2 regions of the Streptomyces sp. NPDC079167 genome follow, and region 1 is predicted to be linked to the other one. Evidence: riboswitches for the same ligand, from Rfam matches in the RefSeq annotation. Region 1 holds a riboswitch; the other holds the start of a gene.

Evidence for each region. A riboswitch is a leader RNA that binds a small molecule or an ion and turns the genes downstream of it on or off. The one in region 1 is predicted to bind glycine.
Region 2: another riboswitch for glycine. It lies ahead of gcvT (glycine cleavage system aminomethyltransferase GcvT); the one in region 1 lies ahead of gcvP (aminomethyl-transferring glycine dehydrogenase).

What each region holds. Positions count from the first base shown of each region.
Region 1 is NZ_JBFBLO010000009.1:6,869-14,583, reverse strand. It holds gene AB0P41_RS19810 (hypothetical protein) at 1-195, shown strand, start outside; gene AB0P41_RS19805 (DUF5999 family protein) at 484-690, shown strand; gene gcvP (aminomethyl-transferring glycine dehydrogenase) at 758-3,643, opposite strand; glycine riboswitch at 3,837-3,932, opposite strand; gene AB0P41_RS19795 (PRC-barrel domain-containing protein) at 4,066-4,437, shown strand; gene AB0P41_RS19790 (DNA polymerase IV) at 4,359-5,828, opposite strand; gene AB0P41_RS19785 (MerR family transcriptional regulator) at 5,894-6,511, opposite strand; gene AB0P41_RS19780 (bifunctional nuclease family protein) at 6,679-7,152, opposite strand; gene AB0P41_RS19775 (MerR family transcriptional regulator) at 7,206-7,715, opposite strand, start outside.
Region 2 is NZ_JBFBLO010000007.1:109,727-117,441, forward strand. It holds gene AB0P41_RS16760 (enhanced serine sensitivity protein SseB C-terminal domain-containing protein) at 1-263, opposite strand, end outside; gene AB0P41_RS16765 (enhanced serine sensitivity protein SseB) at 418-1,194, opposite strand; gene AB0P41_RS16770 (AAA family ATPase) at 1,369-2,058, opposite strand; glycine riboswitch at 2,232-2,329, shown strand; gene gcvT (glycine cleavage system aminomethyltransferase GcvT) at 2,497-3,624, shown strand; gene gcvH (glycine cleavage system protein GcvH) at 3,736-4,113, shown strand; gene glyA (serine hydroxymethyltransferase) at 4,132-5,391, shown strand; gene AB0P41_RS16790 (L-serine ammonia-lyase) at 5,548-6,933, shown strand; gene AB0P41_RS16795 (class I SAM-dependent methyltransferase) at 6,930-7,715, opposite strand, start outside.

The DNA of each region.
Region 1 (7,715 bases):
ATCGAGGCCGACGCCGGCGCCGGCACGCTCGCTCCGACCGATGTACTGGTGCCCCTGGCACCCGCTCCCCCGGGCATCACGGCCCACCGTCCGCACCACGTCGCGGAGCTGCTCCCGGTCATGACACTGCGTGTCGCCCCGGCGCCTCTTCCGGACCTTCCCGAACTTCCCGGCCTCCTCGGTTCGCCGGCCTGACACCCCTGACCCACGCGCCCCCGCCGAGCTGCTCGGCGGGGGCGCGACCGTACCCGTCCGGACTAGTCCGGTCAGGTCCCCCCGAACCATCCGAACGGACAGCCCAGTTGGATCGAACCGTCCGGCCGGGTGATGCGTCAGGGGAGGAGAACAGCAGCTGCCGCGAAATCCCTGCGGAGAGACGTCCGTAGGGCAACACTGGGACCGGACCGACTTGATACGGGGGCGGCCATGAGCCATTCGTCCAGCCGCAGGACACTCGAATCGACGCAGCGAAAGAACCCACCCATGTGCCAGCACCAGCCACCCTGCCCGACCGCTGACTCCAACGACCGGGAAGCCGCACGTCTGATGGCCCACCACCCGGAACAGGGCTGGAGCCTCCTGTGCAACGGCGTCCTGCTCTTCGAGGACACCGGTGAGCTGCTCCCCGACGGGCAGATCATCGCCCCGCACCGCCCACTGAAGAGCGCTCAGGTGGCGAAGGCCGCCTGACCGCGGCAGACGGAACACGGGGGCCGGCCGGAGAAGTCTCCGCACCGGCCCCGACGCGTATCCCTGCTTACTGGTCGTACTCGTCCAGGGGCGGGCAGGAGCAGACGAGGTTGCGGTCACCGAACGCACCGTCGATCCGGCGCACCGGCGGCCAGTACTTGTCCGAAGGCGTGACGCCGGCGGGGAAGACCGCCTCCTCGCGGCTGTAGGCGTGGGTCCACTCGCCACCGAGCGCCGCCGCCGTGTGCGGGGCGTTGCGCAGCGGGTTGTCGTCCCCGCTCCACTCGCCGGAGGCGACCTTGTCGATCTCACCGCGGATGGCGATCATCGTGTCGCAGAACCGGTCGAGCTCAGCCAGGTCCTCGCTCTCCGTCGGCTCGATCATCAGCGTCCCGGCCACCGGGAACGACATGGTCGGCGAGTGGAAGCCGTAGTCGATCAGCCGCTTCGCGATGTCGTCGATGCTGACACCGGTCGCCTTGGAGACGGGCCGCAGGTCCACGATGCACTCGTGCGCGACCAGGCCGGCCGGGCCGTTGTAGAGGACCGGGAAGTGCGGTTCGAGGCGCTTGGCGATGTAGTTGGCCGCGAGTACGGCGACCTGCGTCGCACGCTTCAGACCCTCGCCCCCCATGAGGCGTACGTACGCCCATGAGATCGGCAGGATGCCCGCCGAGCCCCACGGAGCGGCCGAGATCGGCCCGACGCCGGTCTCGGGGCCCGCCGCGGGCTGGAGGGGGTGGTTGGGGAGGTACGGCGCCAGGTGGGCGCGCACTCCGACCGGGCCGACACCCGGGCCGCCGCCGCCGTGCGGGATGCAGAAGGTCTTGTGCAGGTTCAGGTGGGAGACGTCGCCGCCGAAGTGGCCCGGCTTGGCGAGACCGACCAGGGCGTTGAGGTTGGCACCGTCGACGTACACCTGGCCGCCGGCGTCGTGCACCTCCCCGCAGATGTCCGCGACGTGCTCCTCGAAGACCCCGTGCGTGGAGGGGTAGGTGATCATGAGGACGGCGAGCTCGTCGCGGTGGGCCGCGATCTTGGCCCGGAGATCCTCTATGTCGACCTCGCCGTCGTCGGCGGTCTTCACCACGACGACCTTCATCCCGGCCATCACGGCGCTGGCGGCGTTGGTGCCGTGCGCGGAGGACGGGATCAGGCAGACCGTGCGTCCGTGGTCCCCGTTGGCCCGGTGGTAGGCGCGCACGGCCAGCAGGCCGGCGAATTCACCCTGCGAGCCGGCGTTGGGCTGGATGGAGACGGCGTCGTACCCGGTGACCTCGGCGAGACGCTCCTCCAGCTCCCGGATGAGGGTGAGGAAGCCCTGCGCCTGCTCGGCCGGCGCGAAGGGGTGCAGCGCGCCGAATTCGGGCCAGGTGATCGACTCCATCTCGGCGGTCGCGTTGAGCTTCATCGTGCAGGAGCCGAGCGGGATCATGCCGCGGTCCAGCGCGTAGTCGCGGTCGGCGAGCTTGCGCAGGTAGCGCAGCATCGCCGTCTCGGAGCGGTACTGGTGGAAGACCGGGTGGGTGAGGACGTCGTCGCCGCGCAGCAGCCCCTCGGGCAGCGCGTCGGCCGTTCCGGCATCCAGCGCCTCGATGTCGCCCCCGGCCCCGAAGGCCGCCCAGACCGCGGCGACCTGGGTGCGGGTCGTGGTCTCGTCACAGGCGACGGAGACGTGGTCGGCGTCGACGAGCCGCAGGTTCACTCCGCGCTCACGCGCGTCGGCGACCACACCGGCCGCTCCCCCCGGAACGCGGACGGTGAGGGTGTCGAAGTACGCGTCGTGCACGACCTCGGTTCCGGCGGCGCGCAGCCCCTCGGCCAGGATGGCGGCGAACCGGTGGGTGCGCCGGGCGATCGTCCGCAGCCCCTCGGGCCCGTGGTAGACGGCGTACATTCCGGCCATGACGGCGAGCAGCACCTGGGCGGTGCAGATGTTGCTGGTGGCCTTCTCACGGCGGATGTGCTGCTCGCGCGTCTGCAGCGCCAGCCGGTAGGCCTTGTTGCCGTCCGCGTCGACGGAGACCCCGACGAGGCGTCCGGGGAGGCTGCGGGCGAACTTCTCGCGCACGGCCATGAAGCCGGCGTGCGGTCCGCCGAAGCCCATCGGGACACCGAAGCGCTGGGTGGTCCCCACGGCGATGTCCGCACCCAGCTCGCCGGGCGAGGTGAGCAGGGTCAGGGCCAGCAGGTCGGCTGCGACGGACACGATCGCGCCCAGCTCGTGCGCCTGGTCGATGACGGGCTTGATGTCGCGCACGGCGCCGGAGGCGCCCGGGTACTGGAGCAGCACGCCGAAGACGCCCCGCTCGGCGATCTCGGCGGGGATGCCCTCGCCGAGGTCGGCGACGACCACCTCGACACCGGTCGGCTCTGCGCGGGTCTCGATCACGGCGACGGTCTGCGGCAGGGTGTCGGAGTCGACCAGGAAGACGCCGCCCTTCACCTTGCCGACCCGCCGGGCCAGAGCCATGGCCTCGGCCGCCGCGGTGCCCTCGTCGAGGAGCGAGGCGCCCGAGGTCGGCAGCCCCGTGAGGTCGGCGACCATCGTCTGGAAGTTCAGGAGGGCTTCGAGCCGCCCCTGGGAGATCTCCGGCTGGTACGGCGTGTAGGCCGTGTACCAGGCGGGGTTCTCCATGACGTTGCGCAGGATCACCGGCGGGGTGAACGTGCCGTAGTAACCGAGCCCGATCATCGGTGCGAGCACCTGGTTACGGTCGGCGAGGCTGCGCAGCTCTGCCAGGACCTCGGCCTCCGTACGGGCCTCGGGAAGGTTCAGTGCCTCGGCACTCCGGATCACGTCGGGCACCGCCGCGGCGGTGAGCTCGTCGAGGGAGCCGTAGCCGACCTGGGCCAGCATCTTCGCCTGGGCCTCGGCATCGGGCCCGATGTGGCGCTGCTCGAACGGAATGCCCTGCTCCAGCTGGGAGAGCGGAGTGCGACGGGGGGTCATGATGGAGGCCTCCTGGTCTGTCACGACCTGCGAGGGGCGCCACGGCGTGGCTGCCCGAACGGCCTCCCCATCTGTCATCTCGACCTGAGAGCTTCACCGGCACGCCCCGGGGCATACCGGCTTTCACCGTCGGTGAGGGTGGTCCCCGTCGCGGCACGTGCCGTACGGATCCCGCCCTGCTTTCCAGAGTGACCTCGTCCGTGCGGTACGGGGGCCTGAGAGATTCCGGGGAGGAGTTGCTCCTTCGGCGCCTCCGAATCGCTCCGGAGGACTCTCCCGCACAGGGTCAGCAGCCGTGCTCCAGCCTACCAGCGGGGCCGGGGCGGGCCGTCTCGAGTGGCCGACCTCCGGGATCTGGCATTTCGTAGTGCCTGTGGAGCAGCCGCGACCACCTGATGCAGTCGTGACCAGTGGGAGGCACCGTGCAGACCGACATCGATCCGCGCAGCCTGATCGGCCGCAAGGCCTTCGACCGACAAGGTGCAAAGATCGGAACGGTGGACGAGGTCTATCTCGACGACGCCACCGGGGTCCCCGAGTGGGCCGCCGTCCGCACCGGTCTCTTCACCAGGGACGCGTTCGTCCCGCTGGAACCGAGCGAATTCGTCGACGGCGCACTGGTGGTCCCCTTCGAGCGGGCCCTGATCAAGGACGCGCCCGACTTCGGCGTGGGCCGCCATCTCTCTCCCGAGCAGGAGTTGCAGCTCTACCGCCATTACGGGCTGGACTCCTCCCCCTCAGCCGACCCGGCTCCGGACAGGGACTTCGGCAGGCTCGCGGGCCACGAGGAGTAGTCCACCGGGTCCCGGACCAGACGGAGCGGATCGGCCGGCTGCAGCTGCGGATCGTCGATCCGGAACGTCCGCACCCGGCCGGGTGGCGTCCACGGTTCCTCGAAGCGCACGGTGACCCGGCCGACGCCGCTGCCCTGCACCCAGCCGTGCCCGTGGACCTCGTGCCGTACGTCGTGCCCGGCCGGCCAGCGCCGCGCGGCCAGTTGTTCCTCGCTCGCCGCGGTCTCCCCGCCGGGCTCCTCCTCCGCCCCGCGCCGCCCCTCGTGCGCCGCGGCATCCGCCGCGGCCGCGGCGGACTTCCCGGCGGCGTGCTCCGCGTCGGCGGCCTGCGCGAACAGGTCCTCCTGCGTGAAGTCCGCCAGCCCCGTGACACCGACGCCGAGCAGCCGGACGCCGCCGGTCGTGTCCACGGCCTCCAGAAGCCGCGCAGCGGCCTCCCTGACCACCGTCGGGTCGTCCGTGGGGCCACGCAGCGTCTCGGACCTCGTGAGCGTCGAGAAGTCGTAGCGGCGCACCTTGAGGACGACGGTGCGCCCGGAACGGCCGGCGCCCCGCAGCCGCTGCACGCACCGGTCCGCGAGCCGCTCGACCTCCGTCCTCACGCGCACCCGGTCGTGGAGGTCGACGTCGAAGGTGTCCTCGACCGACACGGACTTGGCGTCCCTCTCCGCGACGACGGGGCGGTCGTCGTACCCCTGCGCCATGCGGTGGAGCGCGACGCCGTGCGCCTTGCCCAGCAGCCGCACGAGCTCCGCCTCGCCCGCCTCCGCCAGGTGACTGACGAGGGTCATTCCGGCGCGCCGGAGATGGTCACCTGTGGCGGGGCCCACGCCCGGGAGGACGCGCACGGACATGGGTGCCAGGAGCTCACGCTCGGTGCCGGGCTCGATCAGCAGCAGCCCGTCCGGTTTCGCCTCCTCGGAGGCGATCTTGGCCAGCATCTTGGAGCCTGCCAGGCCGACGGAGCCGCTGAGTCCGGTGACGGCTCCGATGACGGTGCGCAACTGCCCGCCGATCGCCCGCGCGGACTCCGAGTCGTCGGCGACCCCGCCAGCCTCCAGGTCGACGAAGGCCTCGTCCAGGCTGAGCGGTTCGACGAGCGGGGACAGCCGCCCGAGCAGCTCCATCACCTGGTCGCTCACCGTCCGGTAGAGCGCGAAGCGCGGGACCAGATAGGCGGCGTTGGGCGCGAGGCGCCTCGCCTGTGCCATCGGCATCGCCGAATGCACGCCGAGACGCCTGGCCTCGTACGACGCGGTGGCGACCACGCCACGCGTCCCCAGGCCGCCCACCACCACCGGCTTGCCGCGCAGGCTCGGCTTCGACGCCTGCTCGGCCGAGGCGTAGAAGGCATCCATGTCGAGATGCAGAATGGTGGGCGCGGCTCTCACATGGACCGATGCTGCCCTATGCCACTGACAACCGCCCTGCCCGGCGCACGTACCGTGCCGGTGACTCAGCCCGCGCGATTACGGCGACGCGCGAGTTCGTCGGCGGGGTTGTGGCCGATCAGCGTCTCCCCTGTGTCGACACGCTCTCCGTGGAGCTGGGACAGCGCCGCGTCGACGTCCCGCCAGACGACGCCGACGGCGATGCCGAAGACGCCCTGGCCGCCCTGGAGGAGATTCACGACCTCGTCGGGCGAGGAGCACTCGTAGACCGTCGCACCGTCGCTCATCAGGGTCATCCGCTCGAGATCCGTGAATCCGCGCGCCCTGAGGTGCTGCACGGTGGTCCGGATGTTCTGCAGAGCGACCCCCGTGTCCAGGAACCGTTTGACGATCTTGAGGAGAACCACGTCCCGGAAACTGTAGAGACGCTGCGTCCCCGACCCGTACGCCGGACGCACGCTCGGCTCCACCAGCCCCGTACGCGCCCAGTAGTCGAGCTGTCGGTAGGTGATCCCGGCCGCCGCGCACGCTGTCGGCCCCCGATAGCCGATGTCCCCTGCCACTCCCACACCGTCCGCTGCCACCACAGCCGGCTGAACCGGCTGTCTGATGGAGTGGTCGGCCGCACTGCCGTGCTGCCGGTACGGCCCACCCGCAGCCGTACCGTCGCCGCTGCTTCTCACGCCGACCTCCGTCCTTGACCTGCCACCTCGAAGGTAGGCAGTCACCAGGGGTGCGTCAACGATCGCCACACTCGGCACGCCGAGTGATAATCACCCTGAGGGTGGTTTCCCGTGACTGATTTACGGGAACGGCTTGTCGGATGCGCTGACACAGCCTCCGCGGAAGGTCACTGGCTGTTGGTACCGAAGTCCTCCGGCGAGATCTGGTCGAGGAACTCGCGGAACTTCTCCACCTCGTCCTCCTGCTCGTCCGGGATGGCGATACCCGCGTCGTCCAGCACCCCGTCACTGCCGTAGATGGGCGTGCCGGTGCGCAGGGCGAGCGCTATGGCGTCGGACGGCCGCGCGCTCACCTCCACCCCGCTGGCAAAGACCAGCTCCGCGTAGAAAACCCCTTCCCGCAGGTCCGTGATGCGGACCTCGGTGAGCTCCTGGCCTACGGCCTCGAGCACATCCTTGAAGAGATCATGGGTCAGCGGCCTGGCCGGAGCCATGCCCTGCTGGGCGAAGGCGATCGCGGTCGCTTCCCCAGGGCCGATCCAAATAGGGAGGTACCGGTCGCCTCCCACTTCACGCAGGAGCACGATCGGTTGGTTGGAGGGCATTTCCACCCGGACACCCACAACGTCGAGCTCGTTCACACAGCAACCCTAGGACGTGCCCGCCATGTTTGGATAGTCGGGCTCCTCCGCCCTCAGTGGAAGCCGGCCTTCAGAGCGCTCTGCACCAGCGCGGCATGGAGCCGGACGGAGAGGTCCGCGAGCTCCTTCGCGGTGGCCTCCGCATGTGCTCTGGTCTGCGGATTCCGGTGTCGGCGCAGCGGCGCGACCACCTGCTCGACCAGCCCTGCCTCACGCTCAGCGGCGGCCTTGACGGCCCGCAGATGCCGAGGTTCGAGACCGAATCTGCCCAGGTCCGCCACCAGCCGTGCCACATTCACGGCCTCGGCGTCGTAGCTCCCGCCGGCGGCGGGCACGATCAGCCCGTACGACTCCCACTCGTCGAGCTGCTCCTCGGTCGCCTCGGTGGCCGCCAGGAGCTCGGAGCGTCCGATACGGGCGGCGGTGGCCTGCCCCTGGTCCCGGAGGGCGTCGGCGGGATCGCCCGGACCTCCGTGCGGCAGTGCCGCCTGCTCACCGCGTGCGAGGGCCTCCAGGTGCTCACGGATGACCTTGAGCGGCAGGTAGTGGTCGCGCTGCATGCG
Region 2 (7,715 bases), on a different contig from region 1:
GTGATCACTTCGTGGGCCCTGTTCCAGCCGCTGGCCGAGAGCTCCTGGGCGGAGGTCACACAGGGGGCGTAACCCTGCCCTTCGACCTCCATGTTGCCGTACTGGGCGTCGGGGGAGCCCGCCGTGCCGTGCCAGAGGAGCATCCAGACCTGGCCGTCCGCGAGGGACCGCAGCAGCGACTCGTACGCGTCGAGGCGCCCCGGGGTCACTTGGCGCAGCATGTGCTCGACCTGACCGGCCGCCGCGGTACCTGACGCACTCACCCTGGGTCCCGCCCCTCTTCGTTCCGCTGTTCCCGCATGCCGCACTGTGCTGTGGTGCCACTCCCGGGCACACGGGGCGGCCTCGTCATCCAACCAGCTTATGCGCCGCCCCTGACACCGTCTTGACGCCACGTGGCAACGGCGGCTCCGTCTCTCAGTACGCGTCGCGCCGGTAGAACGGACGTACCTTCTCCAGCATCCAGTCCCCGACCGGGTCCTGCGCCACGTCGAGCAGCAGGAGATTGACCGGCCAGGGCACCTGGACCCGGCCGAGCGCGCGCCCCAGGGCGTCCAGCGGGGCGCTCTGCCCGGCGGCGTCCCACACGGCGGACTCGACGCCGACGAAGAGGACGGGACTCTCGCCCTCGATGCTGGCCAGCGCCCGGCGCGCGGTCTTCACCTCGGCGGTCCCCTGGAATTCGGCGGACACCGCGGCGAGGAAGTCGACGGGGTCCTCCTTCCAGTCCGGCTCGTACAGCCGAACCCGGCCGCCGCTCGCGGGGCCGTCCAGCGGGGTGCGCCCGGCCCGGCAGAGCTCGGCGACGGCGCCGGGCGGCAGGGGCACGCCGACGGCGCCGCCGGGGTTGACCGCTATACCGAGCTGCGGCGGCAGTCCGCGGGCGAACTCGCGTGCGGGCGCGACGGTGAAGGAGAGATGGGTGCCGACGCACTGGAGGAACTGCGCCTCGGAGCTGAACACGGGGACGTACGCGCCGCCGTCGATGTCGACCGTCGGCAGATCGAGGTCGGTGCTGTCGCGCCCTCCGCCGTTCGGGAGGGGGACCCAGATCTGGCTGCGGCCGAGCACCTCGACCAGCCTTCCGCCCGCGCCGGGCACGCCGAGCGAGGCACTGAGCACCTCCTCTAGCTCGTTGGCCGGCCATCCCTGCGGCGGGTGCGACGGGGCCTGGGCCTGAGCCGGAATGTCCACGGTGTCTGTGTCCCTTTCTCGCCATGCGGTGCGGCTGAAACTCTAGACCGGGTCGCGGCAGGAGGGCAGAGCCCGCAGAGGCGGCACCTCCGTCCACCGCACCGTCCAGATCCCGGACAGTGCGCGGAGCGCCTGCGAACTGTGCGTATGCGAACGGTGACGCCCCCGGGTCCTCTACTCCTGCGGGAGCCGCGCCTCCGGGAACGAGATCCGGTCGATGTCCGCGGCGGCCTCACGGTCGAGCAGGACCGCCGAGGCACACCCCGGCGGCAGCAGTCCGGTCTCCGTGTCGCGCAGCAGCCGGCCCACCGCCCGCCGGTGCCGGGCGAAGGCGTATCCGGAGACCCCGCGCCCACGCTCCCGCTGCCCCTGCCTGGCCACCCGGGGGGTGACGTCGAGCAGGACGAGATGGAGGCCGCTGCCCCGGCGCCTGGCCTCACGCGCCAGCCAGTTCCGCACCCACGCCTGCGTGCCGCAGTCGTGGACGACGACGGGTCCGCCCGACCGCAGCGCCCGCCACAGCCCGGTGTAGTGCGCGGCACGCACCAGGGGGCGGTAGAGGGCGTACGGGAGTAAGGCGGGCAGGGCCGCCGCCCAGCGGTCCCTGGTGTCCTGGGAGTCGACCGCGTACTCCTTCACCGCCCGCCGGATCAGCGTCGACTTCCCGCTGCCGGGCAGCCCCGAGACCACGACCACGTCACCCGCCGTGAAGTCCAGGCCGCGCGGCCCCCGGCCGCCCCCGCCCCGCAGATCACGCACCACCGGAGCGGGCCCGCCCGTCAGCTCCCGGGCGGGCACGCCCGGCTGCTGGGGCATCGCACCGCGTGCCGCCCCCGCGGTTGTCGCGTAGCGCTGCAACGTCATCGCCTTCCCCCTGCCGAGTCACCCACTGACCTGCCCAAGAAGTGTAAAGAAAAGGTAATGCGGCACAACCGCTTCCGCCCGTACGTGTCGGGTCCGGCACCCGTCCGGGCCTGGACGCCCCACTCTCCCGCAATGCGTGCGATGATGACCCCGCCAACTGCATACCGGCCGTTTGAATCCGCGCGGGAGAGTCCCGGTCACCGTGTGCGCCGGGCGCCGAAGGAGCAAGTTCCTCCCTTGAATCTCTCAGGCCCCGTACCGCGTGGATGAGGCAGATCTGAAAAGCGGGCCGCTCTGCGGCTCCACCCAAGGTGCAAGCCGACGCTGACGGGGCCGACCCCGTCGGGACCCTTTCAGGGGCTTTCGGCGAACCTCTCAGGTTCCGATGACAGATGGGGAGGGAACCACCCCCTGTCGTCATGCCCTGGAGCCATGTCCATGAGCACTGCCCCGAGCGCCGCCCCCCGTCTCACCGCCCTCGATGCCCTGCACCGTTCCCTGGGCGCGACCATGACCGACTTCGCCGGCTGGGACATGCCGCTGCGGTACGCCAGTGAGCGCGACGAGCACAACGCCGTACGCGAGCGGGCCGGCCTGTTCGACCTGTCACACATGGGCGAGATCACCGTCACCGGTCCGCAGGCGGCGGCCTTCCTGAGCTACGCGCTGGTCGGCAACATCGCCACCGTGGGCGTGGGCCGGGCCCGCTACACGATGATCGTCGCCGAGGACGGCGGGATCCTGGACGACCTGATCGTCTACCGCCTGGGCGAGACCGAGTACATGGTCGTCGCCAACGCGGGCAACGCCCAGCTCGTCCTGGACACCCTCACCGCGCGCGCCGGTGACTTCGACACCGAGGTGCGGGACGACCGCGACGCGTACGCGCTGCTCGCCGTCCAGGGCCCCGACTCCCCCGCCGTACTGAAGTCGGTCACGGACGCCGACCTGGACGGACTGAAGTACTACGCGGGACTGCCCGGAACGGTCGCCGGCGTCCCCGCGCTCATCGCCCGTACGGGTTACACCGGTGAGGACGGCTTCGAGCTCTTCGTGGCCCCCGCCCATGCCGAGCAGCTCTGGAGGGCGCTGACCGAGGCGGGCGCGCCGTACGGTCTGATCCCCTGCGGGCTCTCCTGCCGCGACACGCTCCGCCTGGAGGCGGGCATGCCGCTGTACGGGCACGAGCTGACCACCGCGCTGACGCCCTTCGACGCGGGCCTGGGCAGGGTCGTGAAGTTCGAGAAGGAGGGCGACTTCGTCGGCCGCGAGGCGCTGACCGCCGCGGCGGCCCGTGCGGAGTCGGCCCCGCCCCGCAAGCTCGTCGGCCTGGTCGCCGAGGGCCGCCGGGTACCGCGCGCGGGTTACCCCGTCGTGGCCGGCGGGCAGGTCGTGGGCGAGGTCACCTCCGGTGCGCCGTCGCCCACCCTGGGCAAGCCGATCGCCATGGCCTACGTGGACGCGGCGCACGCAGCACCCGGCACCGAGGGTGTCGGGGTCGACATCCGGGGCAAGCACGAGCCGTACGAGGTCGTGGCCCTGCCGTTCTACAAGCGCCGTAAGTGACGCGGTGCGGCGCGCCTGTCACACGGCGCGCCGCGCACGTGACGCAGTCGTGTCTCACACCGTAAGACCACCGTTCATCAGCACTCCCCCGCGTACAGGAGAATTCAGGTCATGAGCAACCCCCAGCAGCTGCGGTACAGCAAGGAGCACGAGTGGCTGTCGGCCCTCGAGGACGGCGTGGCCACGGTCGGCATCACCGAGTTCGCGGCCAACGCGCTCGGTGACGTCGTCTACGCCCAGCTCCCGGAGGTCGGCGACACGGTGACCGCGGGCGAGACCTGCGGTGAGCTGGAGTCGACCAAGTCGGTCAGCGACCTGTACTCGCCGGTGACCGGCGAGGTGACCGCGGCCAACCAGGACGTCGTGGACGACCCGTCGCTGGTGAACTCCGCTCCCTTCGAGGGCGGCTGGCTGTTCAAGGTGCGCGTCGCGGAGGAGCCGGAAGACCTTCTCTCCGCCGACGAGTACACCGCGTTCTCCGGCAACTGAGACCTTAGGGACCCACTGATGTCGCTTCTCAACTCCTCCCTCCACGAGCTGGACCCGGACGTCGCCGCCGCCGTCGACGCCGAGCTCCACCGTCAGCAGTCCACCCTCGAGATGATCGCCTCGGAGAACTTCGCTCCGGTCGCGGTCATGGAGGCGCAGGGCTCCGTCCTCACCAACAAGTACGCCGAGGGCTACCCCGGCCGCCGCTACTACGGTGGCTGCGAGCACGTCGACGTGGTCGAGCAGATCGCGATCGACCGCATCAAGGCGCTCTTCGGCGCCGAGGCCGCCAACGTCCAGCCGCACTCCGGCGCGCAGGCCAACGCCGCCGCGATGTTCGCGCTGCTGAAGCCGGGCGACACGATCATGGGTCTCAACCTGGCCCACGGCGGTCACCTGACCCACGGCATGAAGATCAACTTCTCCGGCAAGCTCTACAACGTGGTCCCGTACCACGTCGACGACACCGGTGTCGTGGACATGGCCGAGGTCGAGCGCCTCGCCAAGGAGTCGAAGCCGAAGCTCATCGTGGCCGGCTGGTCCGCCTACCCGCGTCAGCTGGACTTCGCCGCCTTCCGCCGCATCGCGGACGAGGTCGGCGCGTACCTGATGGTCGACATGGCGCACTTCGCCGGCCTGGTCGCCGCGGGTCTGCACCCCAACCCGGTGCCGCACGCCCACGTCGTCACGACCACCACGCACAAGACCCTCGGTGGTCCGCGCGGTGGCGTCATCCTGTCGACGCAGGAGCTCGCCAAGAAGATCAACTCGGCGGTCTTCCCCGGTCAGCAGGGCGGCCCGCTGGAGCACGTGATCGCGGCCAAGGCGGTCTCCTTCAAGGTCGCGGCGACCGAGGAGTTCAAGGAGCGCCAGCAGCGCACCCTGGACGGCGCCCGCATCCTCGCCGAGCGCCTGGTGCAGCCGGACGTCACCGAGGTGGGCGTCTCCGTCCTCTCCGGCGGTACGGACGTGCACCTGGTCCTGGTCGACCTGCGCAACTCCGAGCTGGACGGCCAGCAGGCCGAGGACCGGCTCCACGAGGTCGGCATCACGGTCAACCGGAACGCCGTCCCGAACGACCCGCGGCCCCCGATGGTCACCTCGGGTCTGCGGATCGGTACGCCCGCCCTGGCCACCCGTGGCTTCCAGGCGGAGGACTTCACCGAGGTCGCCGAGATCATCGCGGCCGCGCTGAAGCCGACGTACGACGCCGACGACCTCAAGGCCCGCGTGATCGCGCTGGCCGAGAAGTTCCCGCTGTACCCCGGCATCAAGTAGTCACCCGCAATTTGCACGCAGGGTGGGGGCACCGCGCACACTGAACACAGTGAGCCCGGTGCCCCCACCCCTTTGCCCCGCGCTCCCGGGCCCACCGGCCCGTCCCCGCACCACCCGGCGGACAACGACGTCCACCAACGCCTTAGGAGTACTCCCGTGGCCCTCTCGGTCTTCGACCTCTTCTCGGTCGGCATCGGCCCTTCCAGCTCCCACACGGTCGGTCCGATGCGCGCGGCCCGCATGTTCGCCCGCCGCCTCAAGAACGAGGGCCTGCTGGCCCACACCGCCTCGATACGGGCCGAGCTGTACGGCTCGCTCGGCGCGACCGGTCACGGGCACGGCACCCCGAAGGCCGTCCTGCTGGGTCTGGAGGGCGAGTCGCCGCGCACGGTCGACGTCGAGGGCGCCGACGCCCGCGTCGAGGAGATCCGCGCCTCGGGGCGCATCAACCTGCTCGGCATGCACGACATCCCCTTCGACGCCGACGAGCAGCTGGTCCTGCACCGGCGCAAGGCCCTGCCGTACCACGCCAACGGGATGACGGTCCTCGCGTACGACCGCGACGGCGCCCCGCTCCTGGAGAAGACGTACTACTCGGTGGGCGGCGGCTTCGTCGTCGACGAGGACGCGGTGGCCGGCGAGAACCCGATCGTTCCCGACGACACCGTCCTGAAGCACCCCTTCCGCACGGGCGACGAGCTGCTGAGGCTCGCCCGGGAGACCGGCCTGTCCATCTCCTCCCTGATGCTGGAGAACGAGAAGGCCTGGCGGACCGAGGACGAGATCCGCGCCGGGCTGCTGGAGATCTGGCGCGTCATGCAGGCCTGCATCGCCCGCGGCATGTCCCGCGAGGGCATCCTGCCCGGCGGCCTGAAGGTCCGCCGCCGCGCCGCGAACACGGCCAGGCAGCTGCGCGCCGAGGGTGACCCCCAGACGCACGCGATGGAGTGGATCACCCTCTACGCGATGGCCGTCAACGAGGAGAACGCCGCCGGGGGCCGTGTGGTGACCGCCCCGACCAACGGCGCGGCGGGCATCATCCCCGCCGTCCTGCACTACTGGATGAACTTCGCGGCGAGCGGCTGCACCGAGGCCGAGAAGGACGACAGCGTCGTCCGTTTCCTGCTGGCCGCCGGCGCGATCGGCATGCTCTTCAAGGAGAACGCCTCCATCTCCGGCGCCGAGGTCGGCTGCCAGGGCGAGGTCGGCTCCGCCTGCTCCATGGCCGCCGGCGCCCTCGCCGAGGTCCTGGGCGGGTCCCCCGAGCAGGTGGAGAACGCCGCCGAGATCGGCATGGAGCACAACCTGGGCCTGACCTGCGACCCGGTCGGCGGTCTCGTCCAGATCCCGTGCATCGAGCGCAACGGCATGGCGGCGGTCAAGGCGGTCACGGCGGCCAAGATGGCGCTGCGCGGCGACGGCAGCCACAAGGTCTCCCTGGACAAGGTCATCAAGACCATGAAGGAGACGGGCGCGGACATGAGCGTGAAGTACAAGGAGACCGCACGCGGCGGGCTCGCGGTGAACATCATCGAGTGCTAGACCGACGGCCGGAGCTTGTTCGCGAAGACCCACCGGTTGCCCGCCAGGGCGTCGTTCGGCTCGGGCAACGGGCCGCGGCCGTGCCGGCGGGTGAAGTCGAAGGGGGTGTGGACCGCCGTGGACCAGCCCCTGCCCTCGAGATCACCGGCTGAGTCCGGCCGCGGCTCCCTGTCGAACAGGGTGAGCAGGTCGATGCCGATCTGCTGTGCCGTCGACGTGTAGAGCGGGCTGTCGCGGTACTCCAGCAGGTCCTTCTCCAGCTTGACCTCGTACGCCAGGGCGCTCCCTTCCGGGCTCATCCGGTCCACCATCTCGATGAGGTACGTCTCGGCGGCGGCGGGGAGGTAGAACAGCAGGCCCTCGGCCAGCCACACGCTGGGGGCGGCCGTGTCGAAGCCGGCGCCGGTGAGCGCCTCGGCCCAGTCGGCGCGCAGATCGACCGGGACGGGTACGCGCGCCGCCTGCGGGGTGGCCGACAGCCCGTCGAGCACCCCGTGCTTGAACTCCAGCACTCCTCCCCTGTCGATCTCGTAGACCACGCAGCCGGGAGGCCAGTCGAGCCGGTACGCGCGCGAGTCCAGCCCCGCGCCGAACAGCACCACCTGGCGGGCCTCCCCCGTGCGCACCGACCGGAGGAGAAAGTCGTCGAGGACTCTCGTCCGCAGACCGAAGTAGCGCGCGAATCGTCCCCACAGCGGGTTCGCGTCCCCGTCCGGGACCTGTTCCATCCGGACCGGCCAGCCGTCGGAGGCCGGTGCGGCGCGCACGAAGTGCTCCGCGTA